Regions from separate parts of the Ferdinandcohnia sp. QZ13 genome, predicted to be linked through region 2. Evidence: riboswitches for the same ligand, from Rfam matches in the RefSeq annotation. Region 2 holds a riboswitch; each other region holds the start of a gene.

What was found. Region 2 has a riboswitch for cyclic di-GMP ahead of RGU12_RS19310 (peptide chain release factor 3). Riboswitches for the same ligand answer to the same signal wherever they lie in the genome.
Region 1: it holds a riboswitch for cyclic di-GMP, as region 2 does, so the genes downstream of both, RGU12_RS20740 (EAL domain-containing protein) here and RGU12_RS19310 (peptide chain release factor 3) in region 2, are expected to answer to the same signal.
Region 3: it holds a riboswitch for cyclic di-GMP, as region 2 does, so the genes downstream of both, RGU12_RS11315 (sensor domain-containing diguanylate cyclase) here and RGU12_RS19310 (peptide chain release factor 3) in region 2, are expected to answer to the same signal.

The regions. Positions count from the first base shown of each region.
Region 1 is NZ_JAVIVW010000015.1:1,339,804-1,347,861, forward strand. Features, by position in the region: gene RGU12_RS20710 (chemotaxis protein) at 1-82, opposite strand, end outside; gene RGU12_RS20715 (response regulator) at 327-686, opposite strand; gene RGU12_RS20720 (chemotaxis protein CheW) at 721-1,182, opposite strand; gene RGU12_RS20725 (chemotaxis protein CheW) at 1,196-3,175, opposite strand; gene RGU12_RS20730 (chemotaxis protein CheX) at 3,192-3,656, opposite strand; gene RGU12_RS20735 (methyl-accepting chemotaxis protein) at 4,238-5,932, opposite strand; gene RGU12_RS20740 (EAL domain-containing protein) at 6,275-6,997, opposite strand; cyclic di-GMP riboswitch class I at 7,239-7,323, opposite strand; partial or broken gene RGU12_RS20745 (catalase) at 7,798-8,058, opposite strand, start outside.
Region 2 is NZ_JAVIVW010000015.1:1,120,177-1,128,234, forward strand. Features, by position in the region: gene RGU12_RS19305 (FecCD family ABC transporter permease) at 1-605, opposite strand, end outside; gene RGU12_RS19310 (peptide chain release factor 3) at 658-2,241, opposite strand; cyclic di-GMP riboswitch class I at 2,641-2,725, opposite strand; gene RGU12_RS19315 (DNA-binding protein) at 2,739-3,308, opposite strand; gene RGU12_RS19320 (NUDIX hydrolase) at 3,442-3,897, opposite strand; gene RGU12_RS19325 (hypothetical protein) at 3,909-4,094, opposite strand; gene RGU12_RS19330 (foldase protein PrsA) at 4,425-5,294, opposite strand; gene RGU12_RS19335 (S1C family serine protease) at 5,320-6,726, opposite strand; gene RGU12_RS19340 (ATP-binding protein) at 6,849-8,058, opposite strand, start outside.
Region 3 is NZ_JAVIVW010000001.1:2,319,544-2,327,601, reverse strand. Features, by position in the region: gene RGU12_RS11340 (OsmC family protein) at 1-379, shown strand, start outside; gene RGU12_RS11335 (ABC transporter substrate-binding protein) at 524-1,597, opposite strand; gene RGU12_RS11330 (ABC transporter permease) at 1,594-2,397, opposite strand; gene RGU12_RS11325 (ABC transporter permease) at 2,387-3,205, opposite strand; gene RGU12_RS11320 (ABC transporter ATP-binding protein) at 3,195-4,304, opposite strand; cyclic di-GMP riboswitch class I at 4,585-4,669, shown strand; gene RGU12_RS11315 (sensor domain-containing diguanylate cyclase) at 5,012-6,202, shown strand; gene RGU12_RS11310 (YxcD family protein) at 6,355-6,642, opposite strand; gene RGU12_RS11305 (hypothetical protein) at 6,630-7,076, opposite strand; gene RGU12_RS11300 (GntT/GntP/DsdX family permease) at 7,342-7,443, opposite strand; gene cyoE (heme o synthase) at 7,583-8,058, shown strand, end outside.

The DNA of each region.
Region 1 (8,058 bases), 220 kb from region 2:
CAAAGCGAGTCTCCCCAATAGTGAATTCAACAATTTCCAATTCATTCGTACCAGTTTCAAGTAGAATTACATTTTGACTCATTCTTTTTTCTCCTTATGGTTAAAAAACACAAATTTGATGGGCTGTACAATATCTAACTAATTTTGAACTCTTGTATTAAATTATATAGGTGGTCATTGAAATCCAATATGTATTTACGGGGCTAACAAACCACCTCGATGCAAGTCAGTTATTGAATAGGCAACTTTTTGTGCTTTATTTTTGAGTATCAAAGGAACTTTTAAATAGTAAAACCGTTATATCTACTTACTAAATTTATATATTCTTAATTTAAAAATTTATCCAAAGCTTCCTTTATTCGATCTATTGAAAATGGTTTTACAATAAAATCTTTTGCACCTGCTTTGATAGCATCAATAACCATACCTTGTTGCCCCATTGCGGAACACATAATAATTTGAGCATTAGGATATTTCCGTTTTATTTCTGTCACTGCTTGAATACCATCCATCTCCGGCATTGTAATATCCATGGTGACAAGTTCGGGGATTAATTGTTCGTATTTTTCGATTGCATCCACCCCATTTTCTGCTTCGCCTACTACTTCGTGTCCAAGCTTAGTTAGCATATCTCTTAGTTGCATTCTCATAAAAGCTGCATCATCCACTACTAATACTTTCGCCATTATAGCCTCCTGTAATCACTTTCTATTTGTTCAATTAAACTTCAATTGTTTCTTTTACCTCATTTATTTCTTCTTTATTTAAGACTTTGTCCAGATTCAGTAGAAGGAGTAATCGATGCTCAAGTTTTGCAACACCTTCTATATAGGATTCATTAATTCCATGTATAACGCCTGTTGCAGAATCAACAAGGGATAAATCAAGGTCAATTACATCAGTGGCCGCATCTACAATTACCCCTAATTGGATATCACTTATTTCCACAATGAGAATTCTAGTTTCAGTAGTTGGAACTGTTTGTCCCATTGCTAATCGTTCTTTTAAATCTATAATTGGGGTCACTTCGCCACGAAGATTGATCACTCCTTTAATAAATTCAGGTACATTTGGAATACGGGTAACTTCTTGAAGTCGCTCGATTGATCGTATTTTTTGTATATCTGTTCCATATTCCTGGTCTTCTAATCGAAAAACAATCACTTTTGACTGACCTTCCATCCACTTATCACTCCTACTTCACTAATTCATTCGGGTCAATTATCAAACAAACTTGTCCATTTCCTAAAATGGTAGCCCCTGAAATGGCATGAATATCTTGTAAATAACCGCCTAGCGATTTCAATACAATTTCTCTTTGACCAATGAAAGAATCGACTACTAATCCTGTTACCTTTTCTCCACGTTTAACCACCACAATCGCATGAGTGGTTTCCACTAGTTCTTTCTCATTCGGTACTTCAAAGACATCTTTTAAGAAAACTAATGGAACAACTTTTCCTCTAAAATCGATTACGTTTTGATGGTGAGCTTTCATGATCTCATCATTCTTAATAACCAGTGTTTCTAAGATTGAGGACAGGGGAATCGCATATATTTCTTTCTTCACATTTACAAGCAAGGTCGAAAGAATCGACAAGGTAAGTGGCAATTGAATAGAAAATTTACTTCCTTTTCCCTTTTCAGATTCAACAAACACTTTTCCACCTAAGGATTCAATCTTACTTTTTACAACATCTAAGCCCACACCGCGCCCTGAAACATCAGACACTTTGTCAGCTGTACTAAATCCAGATGAAAAAATAAGTTGATAGACTTCTTCATCAGAAAGTTCCCGCGACTGTTCTTGCGTCACAAGCCCTCTCTCGATTGCTTTTTTCAATACTTTCTCACGGTTTATACCATTACCATCATCTTCAATTTCAATAAAAACGTGATTCCCTGCGTGATAGGCTTTTAATAGCAGTTTCCCTTCTGGCTTCTTGCCAATTTCTGTTCTTCGTTCTGGTAGTTCAATTCCATGGTCAATGGAATTACGAAGAAGATGAACAAGGGGATCACCAATTTCATCCACCACCGTACGATCTAATTCTGTTTCTGCCCCACTAATATCCAAGTGGATATTTTTGTGTAGGTCTTTTGATAATTCTCTCACCATTCGTGGAAAACGATTGAATACTTGCTCAACAGGTACCATTCTCATCGCTAGCATCATTTGTTGCATATCCTGTGAAATTCTTGATAAGTGCTTGACAGCTTCATCTAATTCAACATTTTTGACTTTATCTGAAATGTCCTCGATAAGCCCTCTTTCTATCACAAGTTCTTCGAACAAATTCATCAAACGGTCAATTCGCTCGATGTTAACACGAATGGTTTTTGAAGGAGACTTTAATTTTCTAACATCTTTTTCAATGGGTTCCTCTTCCTCCACCGATGGTTGCTTAATAGTTTCCTTCGTACTATCAGTATTAAATAGGGATACTTCCGCTCTTTCAATTTCAGAAACCTTCAAGATACTATTTTGAATATCGTCTTTTGATTCTTTTGATAAAAAAACGACTGAGAAAGTTTGTTCAAATTGTTCATCTTCTAATTCCTCTACGGAAGGATTAGACTTAATGACTTCCCCCATTTGACCAAGAATATCGAATACCATAAAAATACGCGCTGCTTTTAACAAACAACTTTCAGTTAGCTGAACTTTTATTTCATAGACATTGTAACCTTGCTCTTTCGATTGAGATACAACAGATAATTGATACTGATCAAGGGCTATTTCTGATTGGGGGTGAGAATCTCTTTGTTCCTTATTGCTAGTTGGTGAATGCCCACCACCCTTTTCCATTTCTTCTAATTTTGAAACAAGTGCTGTTACATCCTTTTTTCCTTCTCTACCTCCACTAATATCAGTCACCATTTCTTCAAGTGACTTCAATGCTTCAAACATCGTATCAATGACATCTGTTGTCACATCAAAACTTTCGTTCCGTAATTTATCCAGTACATTTTCCATCTGATGGGTTAAAGACGCTATGTCTTGAAATCCCATTGTTGCAGACATACCTTTTAATGTATGAGCGGAACGGAAAATTTCATTAATAATCTTACGTTCATGTGGATCTTTTTCTAATAATAGAAGATTGTCATTCACTGATTGTAAATGTTCCCGACTTTCATCAAGGAACAATTCTAAGTATTCACCCGTATCCATGAATCTCACCCTTTTTCTAGTTGTCTAGTACTAAATAAATGTCCATATCACCTATATTAGGATAGGATAGGGCTACTCCAATTGCCTTTTCAAATCCTAACAAAGCAGTGTCACCCTTCATAACTGTAGGGGAAGTAATATCAATAAATACACCATCCTCTGCGAGATTCGTTGCCATTCCCCCAGCAATCATATTCCCTAATTCACCCGCAAACGAGGATAGCATTTCACCTTCTAAAGCCATACCAAACATGATTTCACCGATAGAGCCAAAAAGAGCTTCATTCCCTTTAAGAACTAATTTCCCTTTTAAATCACCCGTAAATCCGATAAGGACACCAAATGACATTTGTAATGATTGATCTAATAAAAAAGGTTTACCTAGCCCAAAATCCAAAGGAACAACAGTCTTTATTGCCCCAAGCGTTCCGTTTAATAATTCCAAAACGGTTTTATTTCTTTGTTTTATATCTACAGCCACTTCTATTACTTCCTTTCACTTAATGATATTTCCAAATCAGCAATAGAATTTTCGCAAAAAAAGAGAATGGTAGTTAAAGTGACTACCACCCTTTCTTATCATTCATAGTCTGAACTGTTACAGTTAAAAAATTCCCTTGTAGTTCTTGTATTAATTGGACTAAAAGTTCTGCCGATGCATTTACTTCTACTGTGTTATTAATTCACTGTTCGGATGATAAAGTATAGTTTGAAGGTTAAAATGAATACCTAAAAAGGGAAATCCATTTAGGATTTCCACTTTCTAATCTCCCATACTATCGATAATCATAAACAAGTTTAGTTCGGGACCTTTTTCATAATTCATAGCATAAATTCTTAAACTTTTATAAGAATTGTAAAAGTCAATAATAGTACAAGTCCCTCATTCAATTAATATTCCAGCATAGAATTCCTTAACAACTTTTGTTCAATCCCACTCAATTTAACCCGGATATCACGCATGCTTTATATCCTAATTTAATTTGAGGTCAAACAATCATAATAATGTTCATGATTGGCATGTACTCACACGCTATTAATCTATATTAATTCATTGTTTTACTAGTTGACCTTGAATCGCTGAATCAAGGTATTTAAGGTGTTCGCATTTTCTTCTAATGATTTTGCACTTGCTGAAACCTCTTCCATTGAAGTGCTTGACTGTTGGGCAGTTGCTGAAACTTGTTCAACTCCGGCAGCACTTTCTTCTGAAACAGAAGCAATATTTTCGATTGCAGAGTTAATCGTTTTTGTATCGTCTAAAACATGATAAAGTGAAGATGCCATTGAACGAATCTGTTCACCAACTGTTTCAATAGCCTCTTTTAGCTGTGTAAATGTTTCTCCTGTTGTTTTAATCTGCATGGTACCTTCATCCACCAAATTGTAGCCCTCATCAAGTGATTCAACGACTTGTTTTGATTCGTCCTGAATATCCGAAACAATTGAAGTAATGTCTGTAACTGATTCGCTTACTTGTTCAGCGAGTTTGCGAACCTCATCAGCTACCACCGCAAATCCTCTTCCATGTTCTCCTGCTCGTGCAGCTTCAATAGCAGCATTTAATGCCAGTAAGTTTGTTTGTGCAGCAATTTCCTGAATGACATTTACTAGTTTAGAAATGTCATTAGTCTTGTAATCTAACCCTTTGACCCTTGAAAGAGATTGCTTCATTTTTTCATTGATAGAAGCCATTTTTTGAACAGATTCTTCCATGGAATCACTACCATCTTCCGTTAACTGAAGCATCGTATCTGATTGTCCTTTAATTGACTCACCCTGTGATGCAACTTTCATGATTTCTTGAGAGAAATTCCCCATATTTTCATTTAGGGCCGTCGAAGATTGAGCTTGTTCTTCTGCTCCAGCTGATAACTCTTCCATTGTTGTTGCAATTTGCTGGCTACCTGCCAATACTTCATCAGCGTATTGCGTAAGTTGCTCCCCCCTGCTCTTTACGTCACCGGAAACAACTATTATATCTTCTACGATAGTACGAAGACTATCATTCGTTAAATTGACTGATTGTACAAGTGCACCTATCTCATCTTTTGATTTTGTTTTCAATGGTTCGTGTTTTAAATCCCCATTTGATATTTGTTTCATCCGTTCCACTACCATTTTGATTGGTTTCGAAATAATGTACGAGGTTACAAAACCAACAATGAGACTCAATACAATAATTAGGACTGTAATTATTGAAGTTACAGTTAATGATTTATCACCATTTGATATTGCATCTTTTCCTAATTCTGTTAATCTTTTCTCCCTCTCTGCCGCTAACTTTTCATAGCCAGACATTAAATCACGAGCCTCTGGTGTAAGTTTTTCAAGATTTCTAAGTGCCAATTCTTCATTTCCCGCATCGTATTCATTAAACACTTCAGTGGTTATGCTTTCTCGCCAATCAACAGTACGCTTTATTAAAGCATCAAATTCATCGGTAACCTGTATCTCCCTAATTACCTTTTCTGCCTGCTTTCCTTGCTCTGAATACTCATTAAATCGTTCCTTAAAGTCACCACCAAATAATACATATCCTCGTGCAGTTCCAATTCTATTTGCAATGGATGCTACTAATTTTTCATCTGCTATCAATAATTGAACTTCGTCGTCAACCATAATCTCGATATTTTGGTTTGCTTTCTTCGTAACATAAAAGTTATAAACTCCCAAAATAACAACTAACAAAATAACAACGAAAAATCCAAATAAAATTTTCGTCCTAATACTTTTAAAATTCGTAATTTCACTCATTAATTTTCCACCTTCATTATTCCTAAATTTTCATCTGCTTTTTATAATTAAAAACTCTATCATGGCCACTAATTAGTAATCTTTTACTTATCTCATGTATGTTTAATAAACAAACTATTTACATTAATGAATCTTGCTTGCTCATTTCCTGCATTACACCTTTGATTTTGTATAAATCTCATAAAATATATCAAGTCACGATTTCAAAACAACTTTTCATCTTTATTTTTCTCTGTTAGATCAAGGTATCAACATAACTGCTTCTGCTAGTTTTAACTACAACCTTCATAAGTTGATGATTCTAATTTCAGAATCTTTTTTTCATAACTTTACTTAATTCTGTCAAACAAGGACTGGTTGAGGTCTGGATAAGAAGTATCCTTGACAAAACTCCACACCCAATGATTGTGCTACATGTAATTCTTCTATTGTTTCTACTCCCTCCAAGATTATCTTTGTATCAGAGTCGTAAAAGTATTGCAAAAGTAATAAAATCATTCTTTGTTTCTGAGATGAATTAGGTAGATTTATAGAAAAATATCTTTCAAGCTTAAGATAATTGGGTTCTAATTCAATAAGTGTACACAAGGAAGCCCATCCGTGTCCGATATCATCAATTGCGATAAAATATCCCAGTTTTTGCAAAAAACGAACACGTTCTTTAATGAGATTAATATTCTCTATTACTTCAGACTCAACAATTTCAAATACTGAACGAAATCTTGAATTAGGGAACGCTTGTAATAAACTTTCTATAAAAGAGGGAAATTGAGGATTTAAAATCGTAGATGGATAAACATTTACGAATAACAATTCCTCTGTAAGTGATAGGCCACTTGAAAAATACGAAAAAAATGCTTTCCTAATTGATGCTGTATCCAATTCAAAAAGCCTATTTAACTCTTTTGCCCTTCTAAAGATCAATTCAGGATTTTCGTGATTTTTCCGAAAAAGAAATTCTGTTCCAATTTTTCTCATTTCATTTATGTTGTATATTGTCTGACCATGATGAAAAAAATCCTTCTTTCGAATCATTTGTTTAATATCAATATTGACCAATAACACAATTACTTTCATTCCTTAAACAAATTTCGATTCACGAAAATCTTCAATTAAAAACATTTTTCATCATAAAAAGACCTATTTTCAACAAAAATGCCGAAAACATCGGTATATTTTTACCCCAAAACCAATTCTTTGCTAGATTGAGAATGATAAAGGCGCCTAAGGTGTGAAAATGAAAGAAGCTGGAAGCACAAAAAAAGATGACTAAACCGAATAAACGGGAGTCATCTATCTCCGCCATTTCGGTAACCCGACTACCATAGCATGTTTGCTTTAGGCTCGTGGCTTTGCGTCCTTACCTTTCGATAAGTTTGCCGTTATCGTATAGCATATTCATTAATATATTACTTTAGACCTATTTATAATATGACAAAACTACTATAATTTCAACAAAATTAGACAAAATTCTTCAATTTTCTTTGAATATTGACTAGAAAGTAACATTATAAGCAGTTCCTATAGGGCACATCTTTTACGAAAAAAAAGGGGTATGAGCGGAAAAGTTATGCGTTTGTGAGGGAGTTGTAAGGTTGCAACTGGGCTTTTGGCCTCGTTTTTTGCTAAAAATAGTATTTCTGGCTTAAAAACAGTATTTTATGATTAAAAATAGTATTCCTTCAGTAACAACAGTATTTTTGAGTTAACGACAGTAAATAACGAATCGTCTATGGTCGTTAGCCCAACCTCTATGGCTCTTATTTTATTTTTATTGGCGTTAGCATGGACCCTATGGTCATTAATGAGGTTTCTATGGCTTTTAGCAAATTTCAAAGCTTTTTTTACCTAAGAAAGCATCGGTCCTGCCGAAACAGCTTTGCTCGAGTGTACTTAGAAACCGGCTCGTCGTCAACCTTGCCGTACGCTTCAAAATACCCGTGCGCCCCTGCCCCTCTTGCGTGAACCACCCTTTCTGGAACTCGTTCACGGTCAAAATGCGAGATCTTTTCAATAAAATCGTAATTCTCTAGTGTGGATGGCCCACGATTCCCAACTGTTCGGATATTTTGATTATCCGTAACCGGGTGTCCCTGCCTTTTTGTTAACGAATCAGCCGATTCCCC
Region 2 (8,058 bases):
AAAGTAGCATTATGTAATCCCAAAGCATTTGGAGCACTTAGCGTAATAAATCTTGTCAAAGCATCAGTCATGAGGGCAATTGCTACACCCGATAGTAAAAGATGAGTGACATTAATTCGACCGTTCACTCTTGAGAGTAAATAAACTACTATAATCGTCACAGCAGCACCAATAAACGCGCTGATTGATAGTGAGTATGTCCCAAAAATTGAAAAGGCACCAAATAGCATCCCTAATGTTGCCGTTGCAGACGCACCGGATGAGACCCCAAGTATAAAAGGATCTGCCAAATGGTTACGAACCAATGCCTGCATAACAACTCCTGTTATCGCTAGTGAGGCACCGACAATCATTCCTAATAAAACCCTTGGCAAACGCAATCCCCAGACGATATTGTACTCAACCTGTGTCCAGCTAGATTCAATCGTGAGAAAAGGAAGTTTTGCAAGAAGAATCTTGGTAACTAAATGTGGATTAACAGAAACAGGTCCAATTCCAATCGCCAAGAGAATGGAAACAATGCTAACAACAAGTAGCAGCATTGTAATAACTTTTATATTCGGTTGGTCCTGATTGAAGATTTTTCGAAACAAATTTCTGCTCATAGCTAATCCTTTCATAAACTAAACGCCCAGAAAAGTTTCTGGGCGATTTAATTTAAACACCTTTATAGTCGTTACTTTCATATAAGTCAATGAGTTCGATGTCCTTGTTTTTATCCTGGAAATAACGATACGTAAAGTCATTTTCAAATAAAACGACATAGCGTTCATTTCGGTCACGAACAAGTAAACTTCTTGAATCGAATAGACGTGTATCTACATTCTTGTTAGCAATCCATCTTGGAATCCGGTTCCCGAGGGAACTAAATTCAACTGAAACATTGTACTCTGCTTCTAATCGATATTCAAACACATCATATTGAAGCTGACCAACCGCACCTAGAATGAAATCATCATTTGTTTCCTGTCTGAATAATTGAATCGCACCTTCTTGTACGAGTTGCTCAATTCCTTTTCTAAATTGCTTCGCCTTCATCACGTTCTTCACGCGAACCTTACGATACATTTCCGGTGGGAACACAGGTAACTCTTGATAATGCATATCTTCTTTACCAGCAATTAATGTATCACCGATTTGATATACGTTCGGGTCATAAATACCAATAATATCCCCAGGATATGCCTCATCAACTGTTTCACGGCTTGCCGCCATAAATTGTTGGGTCTGATTCAATTTGATGGATTTACCGGTACGAGTAATGTTAACGCTCATGCCTCGTTCAAACTTTCCAGAGCAGACACGTAGGAACGCAATTCGATCCCTGTGCTTCGTATTCATGTTTGCCTGGATTTTAAAAATATACCCCGAGAACGTTTCGTCCTCTGGTGGAACTAGGCCAAGATTTGTTTTACGAGGCTTCGGTGCTGATGCGAATCGTAAAAATGTATTAAAAAATGTTTCCACACCAAAGTTTGCGAGTGCACTACCAAAAAATACAGGAGTAAGCTCTCCGTTAGCGACACGCTCCACATCAAAATTGTTTCCAGCTTCATCTAATAGGAGTAACTCATCTTGTGTACTGTCATAAACCGGTGTATCTGTAATGGCTGGATGCTTGCCGTCCTCTAGCTCCTCTAAAGGAATGATTTTTTCATCTTCGTTCCCAGTAAAATGAACGAACCGATTGTTATAACGGTCGACAATCCCTAAAAATCGTTTGCCCATACCAACTGGCCAGTTCATTGGATAGGACTCAATCCCAAGCACCTCTTCAATTTCCGCTAAAAGATCAAGTGGATCCTTACCTTCACGGTCAAGCTTATTAATGAATGTAAAAATCGGAATTCCTCTCATTCGACAAACTTTGAAAAGCTTAATCGTTTGTGGCTCAACACCCTTTGTGGAGTCAATGATCATCACAACACTGTCAACAGCCGTTAATGTCCGATACGTGTCCTCACTGAAATCCTCGTGTCCTGGTGTATCCAAAATATTGACGTAAAAGTCTTCATAAGGAAAACTCATCACACTTGATGTAACCGAGATTCCACGTTGCTTTTCGATTTCCATCCAGTCCGATGCAGCGAATTTTCCTGATTTTTTTCCTTTAACTGTTCCCGCTTCACGAATCACGTTACCAAACAAAAGCAATTTTTCAGTCATCGTCGTTTTCCCAGCGTCCGGGTGTGAGATGATGGCAAATGTTCTTCGTTTTTGAACTTCATCTATATAGCTCATGCAAATTATCCTTCCGTTATCACAATTTCTATCTAAAAAAATATATCACATTAAAAAAAGAACTACAACGTGAATTGATTCCAATTTTCACGAGGAATATCAAAAAAAGAGGCTATTCTGTGATACACATCACAGCCTACTACACAGGTTCACACTATACTAAAAGTAGAAATAGAAAAAATACTGTAATGAGGTGAAGGTTACATGTTTGTAGCATATTTTCTTACTTTAAGTATTATTCTTACTTGTGTCGGTTTTGCAGTACAAATTATGAATGGCGTTAAAGAGTTAGATAGTAAGTCACTAGATCAATAAGCTAGCAAAAAGAAAACGGGAGAGGCTAGTTACCAACTAGTCTCTCCCACTTTTTCGTCATCAAATAAAGGTACCCTTCCATTCTATAGCAACCCGGCCGCCATAGAGAGTTCTCCTTAGGCCCGTGGCTTTGCGTCATTGTTTTTCAACAATTTTGCCTTTTGTATAGTTTGGTATTCTGCTTATCTAATGGCGTTACGCATACGCTGATATTTACGTTGAATGCTAATTGGGCTACGGTTTAATTTTTTTCCAATGTCTGAAAATGGTTTACCCATTGCGACAAGCTCAATCATGGAATGAATTTCAACAGTAGTCCATGACCGGTAATTGACCCTCTTCTGCTTGGAACGTTCCCCTTCAACCCAGCTAGGTTCAGGTACGATTGCATTTTTTTCAATTTTGGAGAAGTCAATTCGGTCTTTATTGATCTTTGCCCAATCCCAAAAATCTTCAGGTTTAATAAAGTAAAATTTCCGTGTATTTCGTGTTGCCTTTTTTGTGTACTTTAATCCATGGTTGTCAATCCAAAGCTTTACAGACTTTGGATCAATTTTTAATAGAGTTGCCAATTCATGCATCGTTAACTGACCGGTGAAAGACTTTGTATTGGAAATCCCTAATCTCTTAATCTTTAATTCAACGGCCGTCTCCGTTCTATGTAGGTGACTCGCAATCGTAGAGATTTTCATTCGACCTACATTGTCCTTGAGAAACTCTATTTCTTCATACGTCCATGTTCTTTTCTTCAAATCAAAATTCCCCTTTTCATTCTTAATCGCACTAAGAATGAAAGGCCTTTTGATGACATACCACTATCATATCATACTATTGGACTAAAAAAACATTGGTAAATTTATTTTTTTGAAGATTGTCAAGTGCTTTTTATACTTTTCTAGTTTGCCGGTAAGTATGTAGTAAATTGGAAATAAGCGGATTAATGTTTTCTGGAAGTGAATAGAGACTAAAGAACTGTACATCAAGCCCTTCTTCACGATTCACGTCAAGCTGTCCTCCAACAATCTCTCTTGTGATATAAGCGATGGTAATGGGATAAAACTCATCTCCATTTGGTAGTTTGACAAAGTGGCCTTTTCCGGAAAACACGCCTACTAGTTCCATTTTTCCGATTTGCAGCCCTGTTTCTTCTAGTACTTCTCTCCTACCCGCATCTTCTGTGGATTCCCCTAATTCTAAAAATCCTCCAGGAACACCCCAAACACCGTCTTTTCGTTGCTGAAGCAAGATTTCACCTTTTTCATTAATTACTCCAACTGCCGTACCAACTAAATTAAGCGGTCGGTTGCCAACAACTTTTCTTAGCTCTTCGATATAGCCCATGACAAATCCTCCTATCTTTTAATCTCTGAAAACAGATATATGATAAGCCCAAATAGTGCTACTCCAATTGATAGATTCCCATAAAGGTCCATTCGTTCTGGATTAATGAAAAAAATATCTAAGTATGGAACAGGATCGTCACCTAAAAAACTGTCGACGTTGTATAAGGCTAATGCTTTTAAAGTCCCCAGAAGCATCAGTGACACACCTACTTGTTGGCATAATTCTTATCTTTGTTTTTTACGATCCCACTCACAATAAATAGGATAAAAAGACAAACAATGATAAATTTCATATTTCACCCCTATTATCAATATTTGTTATTTGTGGAAATAATACCACAATTAACCATTTAGTGAAATTTGATTAATTTGCTCTTTATTAAAATACTGTCAGTAACAAATGCATGCTGTCGTTTCCCGGGAAATGTTGTCGCCAATAGAAAAATTTGTCGGAAGTATTTCCTTAAAGAACCAATTAAACATTAAAAGACCCAAACCATATTTAGGTTTGGGTCTTAAAACATATTATGATAGATTTCGTTCGATCTTGTATTCCTCTGTTTTTTCAGTCAACCAAGCACTGTATTCTTCTGAGATTTTTTGATCAAACAGGACTTTGTAAATGGAGTCTTTGCTTTCTTCATAGGTAGCTTCTTTCGCTTCTTTTTTATCGGTCACTTTGATGATATGGTATCCGTATTCTGTTTTTACAGGGGCACTAATTTCATCGATTCCCATCGAGAATGCAGCATTTTCAAATTCAGCAACCATTTCACCTTTTCCGAAATAGCCAAGCTCTCCACCAGCCTCTGCATTAGCAGTATCCTTTGAATACTCTTTCGCTAATTCAGCAAAATCTGCACCATCTGCAAGCTTTGTAGCAACTTCACTTGCAGTGGCTTCATCATCAACTAAGATATGACTTGCTTGAACTTGTTCAGGCTGAACAAAGGAATCCTTGTTTTCTTCAAAATACGTTTTTACCTCGTCATCCGTAATCTCAATTCTTGGTTCAAGTAGTTTTTTCGTTTGGATAAACTGTTTGATATCGTCTTCGACTTCTTTACGGGTTACTCCACTCGCTTCAATGGCACTCGTAAAGGTTTCCTCTCCTCCATAGGAGTCAATTAATGCCTGTAACTCCTCATCCAGCTCTTTATCAGAGACCGTTATGTTTTCTTTCTCTGCTTCTAGTTCAATGATTTTATTTGTGATCAATGTTTCTAAAACCTGTGAACCATAAAATTTTTCTAATGATGTGTGCAGTTCATCGCGCTCAATTTCTACGCCATTTACACTTGCAACTACATCCTTCTTTACATATGTGAATCCAATGATCGCTATGACAATACATAAGATTGCCCCAACGACCCAGGCTAGTTTTGTTTTCCCCATTGTTTTTTCCCTTCACCGCTAAGCGTTATTCAATTCCAGTATTATTACTTGTTAAGGTTAGTTTTGCTGTTTCAAGTTTACCGCCGCGGTAAAAGCTTAATTCAATTTCATCACCAATTTTTACTTTTGAATATAAGTATTTTCGAAGATCCATTGAACTCTTAACCTCAGTATCATTGATTTTCACAATCACGTCGGTCATTTTTAAGCCAGCTTTCTCAGCAGCAGAGTTCTGTGCAACACTTGTTACGATAACTCCTTCTTTTATATCTTCAGGAAGGTCGGCATAATACATTCTAGGTATTTCCGCGAGATCCGCCAATCCAATACCGATAAATGGACGCTCAATTTTACCACTTTCAATTAAACTGTTAATAATCGGTACGACATCATTACTAGGGATCGCAAATCCTAATCCTTCTACACCACTATTTGCAATTTTTAAGCTGTTAATTCCAATAACTTGCCCTTGTGTATTTAATAGTGCACCACCACTGTTACCAGGGTTAATTGCAGCATCTGTCTGAATAACGTTTAATTCCCAGCTACCTGCTGAGGTATCAACTGAAATGCTACGATCCTTCGCACTTACAATCCCTGAAGTAACCGTTCTTGACAAATCAAGTCCAAGTGGGTTTCCAATTGCAAATACTTGGTCACCAGGGCGTAGAGATTCAGAATCACCAAATTGTAGAACCGCCTCTACATTCTTAGAATCTATTTCTAAAACCGCTAAATCGGTTAATGGATCTGTTCCAATCAACTTAGCCATTGTTTTTTCACCATTATAAAGGGAGATTTCCACTTCATTTGCATTTTCGATGACGTGGTTATTCGTCACAATATAGGCTTTATCGCCATCCTTTTGAAAAATAACTCCGGAACCTGTTCCACTTGGGACACTTTGTGAGTTATTTCTGCCAAACGGGTTTTGTTGTGCTTGCATACTCGTAATTCCAACGATCCCTTTTGATGCATCTTCAACCATATCTGCAACAGAAGACGTTGAGTCACTGACTGCTGTTTGTTGGATTTTCACAGGACCAGAAGCTTCAATCACTTCTGATTGCTTCTCATTTGAAGGCGTATCTGAATTAAAATATCCCTGTAATCCGTCAATATGTGGTGCGACTCCCAGCGTTAATGCCGAACCAAGGACACCAGCAGATACCATTGATAGAAAGCCTTTCATTTTTCCATTTGACTTTTTTTCTTTTGGCTTTGATGAGCGAAGTGTTGTTTCTTCAGTAACCGCCGATTGTTGAACCGTTTCTGCTTTCACCGGAACAGAAAGCTCTTGCTCTACTTCAGGATCTACTTTCATCTCTGGTTGTTCAGATTGATTTTCTTCAATACGATTTTCACTATTCTCTAAGTTGTTTGGATCCTCTTCTGTATGATTAAATTCATTAAAACGTTTATCGTTTTCCATTATGAATTCCTCCTTAACTAACTCCATGTATTTATCATAGACAAAAATTATGAACAAAATATTAACAAACCTTGAAAAGACATGGAAAAAATTGAAGAAAATCCATCAAAAAAATGATGGATTTACTCTGAAGGTATTCGAATGACAAACTTTGTTCCTTTTCCTTTTTCACTAGACACTTCAATTTTCCCATTGTGAAGTTGGACGAGCTGTTTCACAATCGAAAGTCCTAGACCGAATTGACCGAATGGCGTTCCGGTTCGTGAAACATCAGCTTTATAAAAACGATGCCAGATGTTCTCGATTTCTGACGAATCAATTCCCACTCCAGTATCTTCGATTTCGATGACTGTTTCATGCTCTCCTGCTCTTCCTCGAATCCAAATAGTGCCGTTATCTGTAAATTGGATACTGTTTTTTATAATATTAATTAAAATTTGTATCAAGCGGTCGTAATCGGCTGTAATCATCAAACCTTCAGGGACCTCAACGATTATTTGATCATTTTTTTCATCCGCCTGTGGCTCAAGTGTATCTTTTACAACCTCTAGCACTTCGACTAATTCAATCGTTTCTTTTTGAAGCGTTACTTGATTGGAGCGAATTTTTTCATAGTCCAAGTTTTCATTCACCAGACGGATAAGGCGCTTTGTTTCCTGACTTACTAATTGAACTCCCTTTTCCTTTTCTTCTTCTGGAATCAGATCGTTTTTTAATCCTTCAATCACACCACTAATCGTTGTGAGAGGTGTCCGCATTTCATGAGAAACATCGGCCATGAATTTCCGTCTCCTGCTCTCAAGGCTTTCGATTTCCTCCATTGATTTCTGTAAACGTTGCGCCATTTTGTTAAAATCCTTAGATAGCTCACCTATTTCATCAAAATCAGATGAAGGCAATTCCACTGAATAATCACCATCCGAAATCATCGAGGTTGCTTTTCTTAAGCGTTTGATGCGCTTCACATGAATCGTCGACAAAAGCCAGCTCATTAAAATAGCAACTGCTAGTGCCAAAAACATCGTGTAAAACAAATATTGGTTAATATCATGAATCATTTCTTGTGTTCCACTGATGGGTGACGCTAGAAGGACACCACCGACAAAGGTTTGACCAACCATATATGGCATGACAATAAACGTTACTTCCTGCTCAAAACGCTTATAATCCTGTTTGACGGACACGATATGCCCACTTCGGACCTTGTCCCATTCCTTCTTTTTCAACTCCACTTGTGGTACAAATCCACCTACAGCACTTAGGCTTACACCATTTTCATCAAACACCGTAAATAATATATTTCTCTCAGCTAACATGTTTGAGTATTGACGA
Region 3 (8,058 bases), on a different contig from region 2:
GGCTTTTATTAAAAAAGAAAATGGCAGTTTTGGGATCTACAATGAGGAAGGACTTCAGGTAGAGGGTAGCTTTACCCCAAATTCGAATGGATTAAACCCAAAGGAGTTACTAGAAGCATCGATAGGAATGTGTTTGACAATCGTGATTCAAAGAATGTTTGAGAGGGACGGCGTGGAGGTTAACGACGGTGAGTTCTCCGTAGAAGTAACAGGCATTAAAGCAGCAAACAGTCCTTCTCGCTTTGAAAAGTTTAATGTGTCGATTACACTTCCCGACCAGTTATCAGATGAATATAAACGTAAAATTATTGTATCTGCAGAAAGAGCATGTACAATCAGTAACACTGTTACAAGAGGTGCTCAGGTTAAAATTAATTAACCCTATAATAAGAATAAGTTGATGAAAAAAAGCCTACACCGAAGATGGTGCAGGCTTTTTTTACCTGTCAATTTTAGGCTAGTGCGTCGTAAACGAATATCAAGCATTAGGATCCTATTTTAACATAATACTATACAATCTTATTTAGTTCTGCGCCATTTTGAATTCTAAGAAAAGCTGGTTATAGATGGAAAGATTCTTTTTCCCTAGGTTTTCATAAACCTCGAGCCTCTCCGTGAGCTCAGGAGATGGGTAGAATCGCTCATCAGTCACCATATCTTCAGGCATATACTGAAGTGCCTCTTTGTTTGGAGTGGAGTAGCTCACATATTCTGTGTTTTGCGCTGCAACTTCCGCATCCAACATGAAATTAATAAATTGGTGGGCACCCTCAATATTTTTCGCGGTCTTTGGAATCACCATATTATCAAACCATAGGTTAGAGCCTTCACTTGGCACCACATAGTCGATATCTTCATTTTCCCACATAATATCAGCAGCATCACCAGACCATACAATCCCAATTGCCGCTTCTTCATTTTGGATGAGGACTTTTCCTTCATCACCAACGATGGCTTTTACATTAGGTGTAAGTGTGATGAGTTTTTCTTTTGCTTCAGTTAAGTGATCAAGATTCTTATCATTTAGTGAATAACCGAGGGAGTTAAGCCCCATTCCCATGATTTCACGTGCCCCGTCGACCAAGATAATTTCATTCTTTAAGGAAGGATCCCAGAGGTCATTCCAGCTTGTAAATTCTTTTCCGTCCAGCATTGTTGGATTAAACACGATTCCAACAGTTCCCCAGAAATACGGAACAGAGTATTTATTGCCTGGATCAAAAGGAAGATCCAAGAAACGCTCATCAATGTTTTTTAAATTTGGAAGCTTTGAATGGTCAAGAGGGATGAGCAAGTCCTCTTGGCGCATTTTATCAATCATATATTCAGATGGAACGGCGATATCGTACGTTGTCCCACCCTGTTCGATTTTTGTCATCATCGCTTCATTGGAGTCGAAGGTTTCGTAAATGACCTTGATTCCAGTTTCCTCTTCGAAGCGGTCAATTAATTCTTCGTCGATATAGTCTCCCCAGTTATAAATCGTCAATGTGTTCCCACCTGCGAGACCTTGAGACGAATTTAAATAGTGGATCAGATAAAGTAGACCAGCTGAGACAAGCACGATTGCTAAGAAAGCTCGGATGAGTTTCGTCATTTTCGAACCCCCAATCCACGTGTATTCCCACGTTGTGCAATAAAGTAATAGCCGACAGCAAGCAGCATTGTAAAGATAAATAATAGAGTTGACAATGCATTAATATTCAATGAGATTCCGCGTCGTGCAAGGGAGTAGATTTCAACGGAAAGCGTTGAGAAACCATTTCCTGTCACGAAAAAGGTAACGGCGAAATCATCAAAGGAGTAGGTTAGTGCCATGAAAAATCCAGCGAAAATCCCTGGTGTGATATAAGGGATAATAACCTTTGTTAGGACCTGCCACTGGCTCGCCCCAAGGTCCTTTGCTGCGTCGATCAAACTTGGGCTCATTTCCTTTAATTTTGGCAAGACCATTAAAACGACAATTGGAATACTGAAGGCAATATGTGAAAGTAACACAGAATAAAAGCCTAATTTAATTCCAGCCATTGTTAATAAAATCAGGAATGACGCACCAATGATAACGTCTGGACTTACAATTAAAACGTTATTTAAAGATAATAACGTATTTTGAGCTTGTCTTTTTCTCACAGAGTGAATCCCAATTGCCCCAAACACCCCGATAATCGTTGAGAAGAGGGCTGAAAGTAAGGCTATTACAAATGTATTTAACACAATGATGAGTAATCGTGTATCTCCAAATAGCTCCTTATACCAATCCAAGGTAAAATCCTCGAAATTGTTCATCGTGCCACCACTATTGAAGGAGTAATAGACTAAATAAAAAATCGGTGCATATAAAATGAAGAAAATAATAAATAGATATACTTTTGAAGAAATGGTCAGTTTATCTCTCATTTTTAGCACCTCGTTTCTTGCGGTTTCCAGTCGCCACCATAATTAATACCATGAAAATAATGAGGAAGACAGCGATGGTCGAACCCATGCCCCAATCCTGTGTGACAAGAAACTGTTGTTCAATAGCAGTACCAAGTGTAATTACTTTGTTTCCTGCGATTAATCGTGTAAGCATGAATAATGATAGGGCAGGAATGAATACAACCTGGCAGCCTGATTTTACTCCTTGAATCGTTAGTGGAAAAATGACACGACGAAACGTTGTCCATTTAGAAGCCCCAAGGTCTCTAGCAGCATCCAATAGACTTGGATTTAACTCATTTAATGAGTTAAAGATGGGTAAAATCATAAATGGAATAAAAATATAAACAGATACAAACACAAAGCTGAAATCAGTAAATAATAACTGCCTAGAGCCGATACCTAACACTTCAAGAATGGCATTGGCAGTTCCGTAGGCTCCAAAAATTCCAATAAAAGCATATGCTTTTAATAGAAGATTGATCCACGATGGAGCAATGATGAGTAGCAACCAAAGGTGTTTATGCTTCGTTCTTGTGATTAAATAGGCTGTTGGGTATGCGACCAATAATGAGACAGCTGTAATTAAAAAGGCATACCAAAATGAGCTAAGTGTCATTTTTAGATAAATGGGTGTGAAAAACGTTTTATAATTTACTAAAGATAGATTTCCTTCTATATCAAAAAATGAATAATAGAGTACAAGCGTAATTGGTGCAATAACAAATACAAGAATCCATAGTGCATAAGGGATAAAATATAAATTGCGAGTAAGCTTATTTTCCATGGCTTTCCCCGTCCACATATGCATCTAAGCGACGATCATATTCTTCCTCTGTTTCACCAATCCTCATGACATGAATTGCCTCAGGATCAAAATAAAGTCCGATTTCATCGCCAACCTTAGCTTTCTTTGTAGAGTGTACCAACCATTCATTTCCATCTTGGTCAAAGCCGCAAATTTCATAGTGAACCCCTCTAAAAAGCTGAGAATCTACAACAACCTGAAGTTTTCCTTTTTCAACAGAGGTAATTTCTAAATCTTCAGGGCGGATAACAATTTCAACGGGCTCATTGTCTGAAAAACCTTGGTCAACACAGTCAAATGTCTTTCCAACAAATTCAACTAAAAAGTCACGATGCATTTTTCCTTTTACGATATTCGATTCTCCGATAAAATCAGCGACAAAGCGATTGATTGGTTCGTCATATATATCGATAGGGGTGCCACTTTGTTGTATGTTTCCTTTATTCAATACAAAAATCTCATCAGACATAGCAAGTGCTTCCTCTTGGTCATGTGTGACAAAGATAAAGGTAATACCAAGGCGCTTTTGAAGGTCACGAAGCTCATATTGCATTTCCGTACGAAGCTTTAAATCGAGTGCTGATAATGGCTCATCCAATAAAATAATCTCTGGCTCATTCACGATTGCTCGAGCAATTGCCACACGTTGTCTTTGACCACCAGACATTTCTCTAATTTCACGATTTTCATAGCCAGTAAGGTTAACGAAGCTTAGGGCTTCTTTCACTTTTTTATCGATTTCCGATTGCTTCATTTTTTTTATTCGTAAGCCAAAGGCAACATTCTCATATACATTAAGATGTGGAAATAACGCGTAATCCTGAAACACTGTATTAACCTGACGCTTATTGGCAGGTGTGGTGTTTACTTTTTTACCATTAAAATAAACCTCTCCATCTGAGGGTTCGATAAATCCTGCAATCAAACGCAATATCGTTGTTTTTCCACATCCAGATGGACCAAGAAGGGTATAAAACTTTCCTCTTTCAATTTCAAAGCTGACATTGTTAAGGACAGGTGGGTCATTGTCATATTGTTTCGTCACATTTTTAAACTGGATAATAGGTATACTGTTCATAGCAACCCCCTTCTTTCTATATAAAATAAAATGATAGTTTTTGTGTAATCCGGCATAATTATACACGAATCGGCAAAAAATTCAATAACATTCATAAAGTCAAGGTGTAAAAGTATAAATTACAAGATAGTATATTGACCGAAAAAAGCAACTAGTAAATTAGTCGTAGGAATAAATTAACATTTTTAGAAAAAGGTGATGTCAATTCCATTGACCAAATGTGAAAATAGAAATATAATTATAGTACAATTTAAAATAATCTTTCTTTAAAGATAATTGTATAAAGGAAAGGCAAATTCATTGAAAGATGAAGACGCAAAACTATAGGGGCTAAGTCCAGTTGGACATGCCAGCCAGTTGCCGAGTAAAACTCGTATCGTAAGAGCGAAGATTAATCGGTATGTGATTAGTCTTTTTTTTTATACCATTAAGTAAGTTGTTGCTACTATTTTACTAGATTTTTGGATAAATTAGCATGTTCAAAAAGACGGGAAAAGGACCGCGCGTCTACAAAATTGCCTCTTCCTATGTGACGACATTTTAAGACGGTGAAGCTTTACCAGCGTATGTAGTATACGTGAGGAACTCCAGAAACAAGTCAGCATGCTTCCACAGGATGTTGGCATTTAGTTGAAGTTCCTCACTCGATGTGACATTTTTAACCGATCTTTTGAACATCCTTTAAAAAATTTTGGAAGTGATTATGCATGAAGAAAACCATCCAGAATCTGAACGTACTAAGAAAACTAAGCGAATTAATCGACAAGGTTGGTTCCGAAAAGAATCTGATTTCTGACGAGACTCGTAGCTTTTTTGACGAAATTGGTCAGGAACAAGAAGAACAAGAGATTACTAACACCCTTTTAACCCAACTCCAACAAATGAACGAACAAATGGAAAATATGCATTGGATGAACAAGCATTACCGTATCCTTCATGAATTTGCCCAAATTTGCAGCAAAACCCTAAATGAAAGCGTTCTTCTTCAGAAATCCTATGAGATGGTTTCACGTGTTATGCCAACGGATTCGTTTTACATTGCCTTGCATAATCCAGGTGATGCGCATATTCAAATGATTTTTATTATGGATAATGGTGAGCCTGCTCCACCTAGCACCGTAGAGTTTGGTGAAAATTACACATCAAAGGTTATTAAAACACGAGAAATCGTTCACCTCAAACATCGAAATCAAAACATTGAGTATGATACGAAAATGGGGGAAGGGGAGCAAGACACAAGATCTTGTCTTTTCGTACCAGTTGTGATGGATGATCAAGTAAAAGGTGTCATTTCGGCGCAAAGCTATAGGGATTTCGCCTATCGGAAGGAGCACGAGGATCTTTTGCAAATGATCGGTGCACAGGTTATCAACTCGATTGAAACTGCTCGATTATATGGAAAAATTTATACAATGTCCCGTACAGACGAATTAACTGGATTAAAAAACCATCGTGCTTTCCATGAGGATTTAGCACAATTAATTCGAAATGATGATGGCGAAATTACAGTTATGATGATCGACTCTGATGATTTAAAGAAAGTAAATGACCGCTTCGGCCATGATGCTGGTGATTTATATTTAAAGATCCTTGCAGACGGCATAAAAACGCTTTGCGATGATAACATGGAAGGCTATCGATATGCGGGGGATGAGTTCATGATACTCATTAAAACCCACATCGATTTGGGTGTGAAGGATATTTACTTTAAGTTAAAAGAGTACTACACGGAACACCCACTTATCGTTGATGATGAAAAAATCACCGTTTCAATTAGTACTGGCGTCGGTGTCTATCCGTATAACGGAACGACTGTTGATGCGTTGAAAAAAGCGGCAGATCAAGCACTGTACGCTGCAAAAGAAAGTGGAAAGAATCGCATAGTTTTGGCGAATTAAAAAAGCTCATCCATTTGGATGAGCTTTTTACAGTATTCTTGTCCAACATGTTCAAGGTCACAAGCCAACGCTCTGGAGGAAGGCATAAAGCACATTCTGTCAGCGCTCGTCTTGTGCTTGTCACCGACAGGCGGACACGATTAGCGCATTTCTTAGTTAATATGGGCAATGATGCCTTCTTCATCGTCTAATACAAGCTTAATTCCTGCATATGGGTCTCGATTCATAAATTCTCCAAGCCATAAACGAATCGCTTCGATTAGGTTTGCCATAATGAGGACCTGTTTACGGTCGTTGACATATGCTTCAGCGGAGAACCCGTAGTCATCATCATACATAAGCTCTACTTCGACTTCTTCTGGTTTTACTTGCTTTTTCAAGCCTATATAAACACAAATCGCATTAATAATTTCTTGTTCGGAAAGAATTAACGTCTCCATGGGTCTGCCTCATTTTTCTTACGATCTCTGATCATCACGAAGATTTTTCGAATGATAACGATTAGTACATAAATCGCTATTACGTTAATCATTAATCCTAAAAATGAGCCAAGTATTCCCATTCCACCTAGAAGACCACCAAATAGGAACCCTGCAAGTCCACCAAGCATAAGGCCTTTCATTAATCCACCAGACATGAATCCACCTTTAGGATTTGTAGTAGTAGACTTGTTTGTAACATTATTATCTGCCTTTTTCTTTTGTTGCTGTTGGAAGTTGGATTTGTTTGTGTTTCCAATATTATTATTAAAACCTCTTTTACCTGACTTATAGCCTTTTGCCTCAACAGTTGTTGTTTGGTCTTGGAAGACAAAGTTTCCAAGTGGCGATAGAATCAGAGTAAGTGCTACCATAGCTGCTAAAACCTTTTTCATATAAATGTGTACCTCCATAAGTTAGTATTTATATTTTTACTATTATAACCTAATATCATGAAATTCTCTTGTAATTCACCTTCCTCAGTTTTCTACCTTATATACGATGAAAAAGGAGGAAGGTTTCATTTTATCTATAAAAATGATGCTGGTAAATAAATACAAAACCCTAATAATTTTGTTAGGGTTTGACGTCTTTACATAAATATATCAAGGATCTAGACAACACAGAAACCTACAATGGAGGTTGTGAACAATAGTAGACCTATGTTTTAAAAGTATCTTTAATGCTTAGACCGAAATATTCTTTAAATAACCAGAATGATGCGTCATTAACTACCAGCAGCTGTAATCGCGGATACAACACCTTTATCTGTTGCGGTGAAAAATCCCTTTTCAGGCCATTTTCACTATAGACGCAGGTAAAAGATGGTTTTCTTATCCTAAGGGCGATAAAAATGGTATAGTATATTTGTAGTAATAGAAGGCAGGAAAGAGGATATCTAATGAAAACAGAAGTACAGTTACAAAAAACATCCCTTATAGCTGATCTTAAATCTCTTTTTAAGGCAGGAGTTTTACTGGCGAATGTTCTACCTGTGTTTTCAGGATTTTGGTTAGCGATTTATTTTTCGGGTGCATCATTTCAGGAAAATTTAGGATTGTTTCTATATACAATGGTTGGAAGTACACTTGTTATGGCGGGAGCTCTAATCATAAACAATTGGTATGATGTTGACATCGACACAGTCATGGACAGGACGAAAAAACGACCAACTGTAACAGGCCATTTTTCAATGAAGTTTGTATTGTCTTTAGGCATTATTTGTACAGTATTAGGATTCGTTTCACTATTTTTCACCACCTATGAAGCCTTCTTTTTTACGTTTGTGGGCTGGTTCACGTATGTCGTATTGTACACAATGTGGTCCAAGCGCAGATTTACGATAAATACTGTGATTGGGAGTGTATCAGGCGCCGT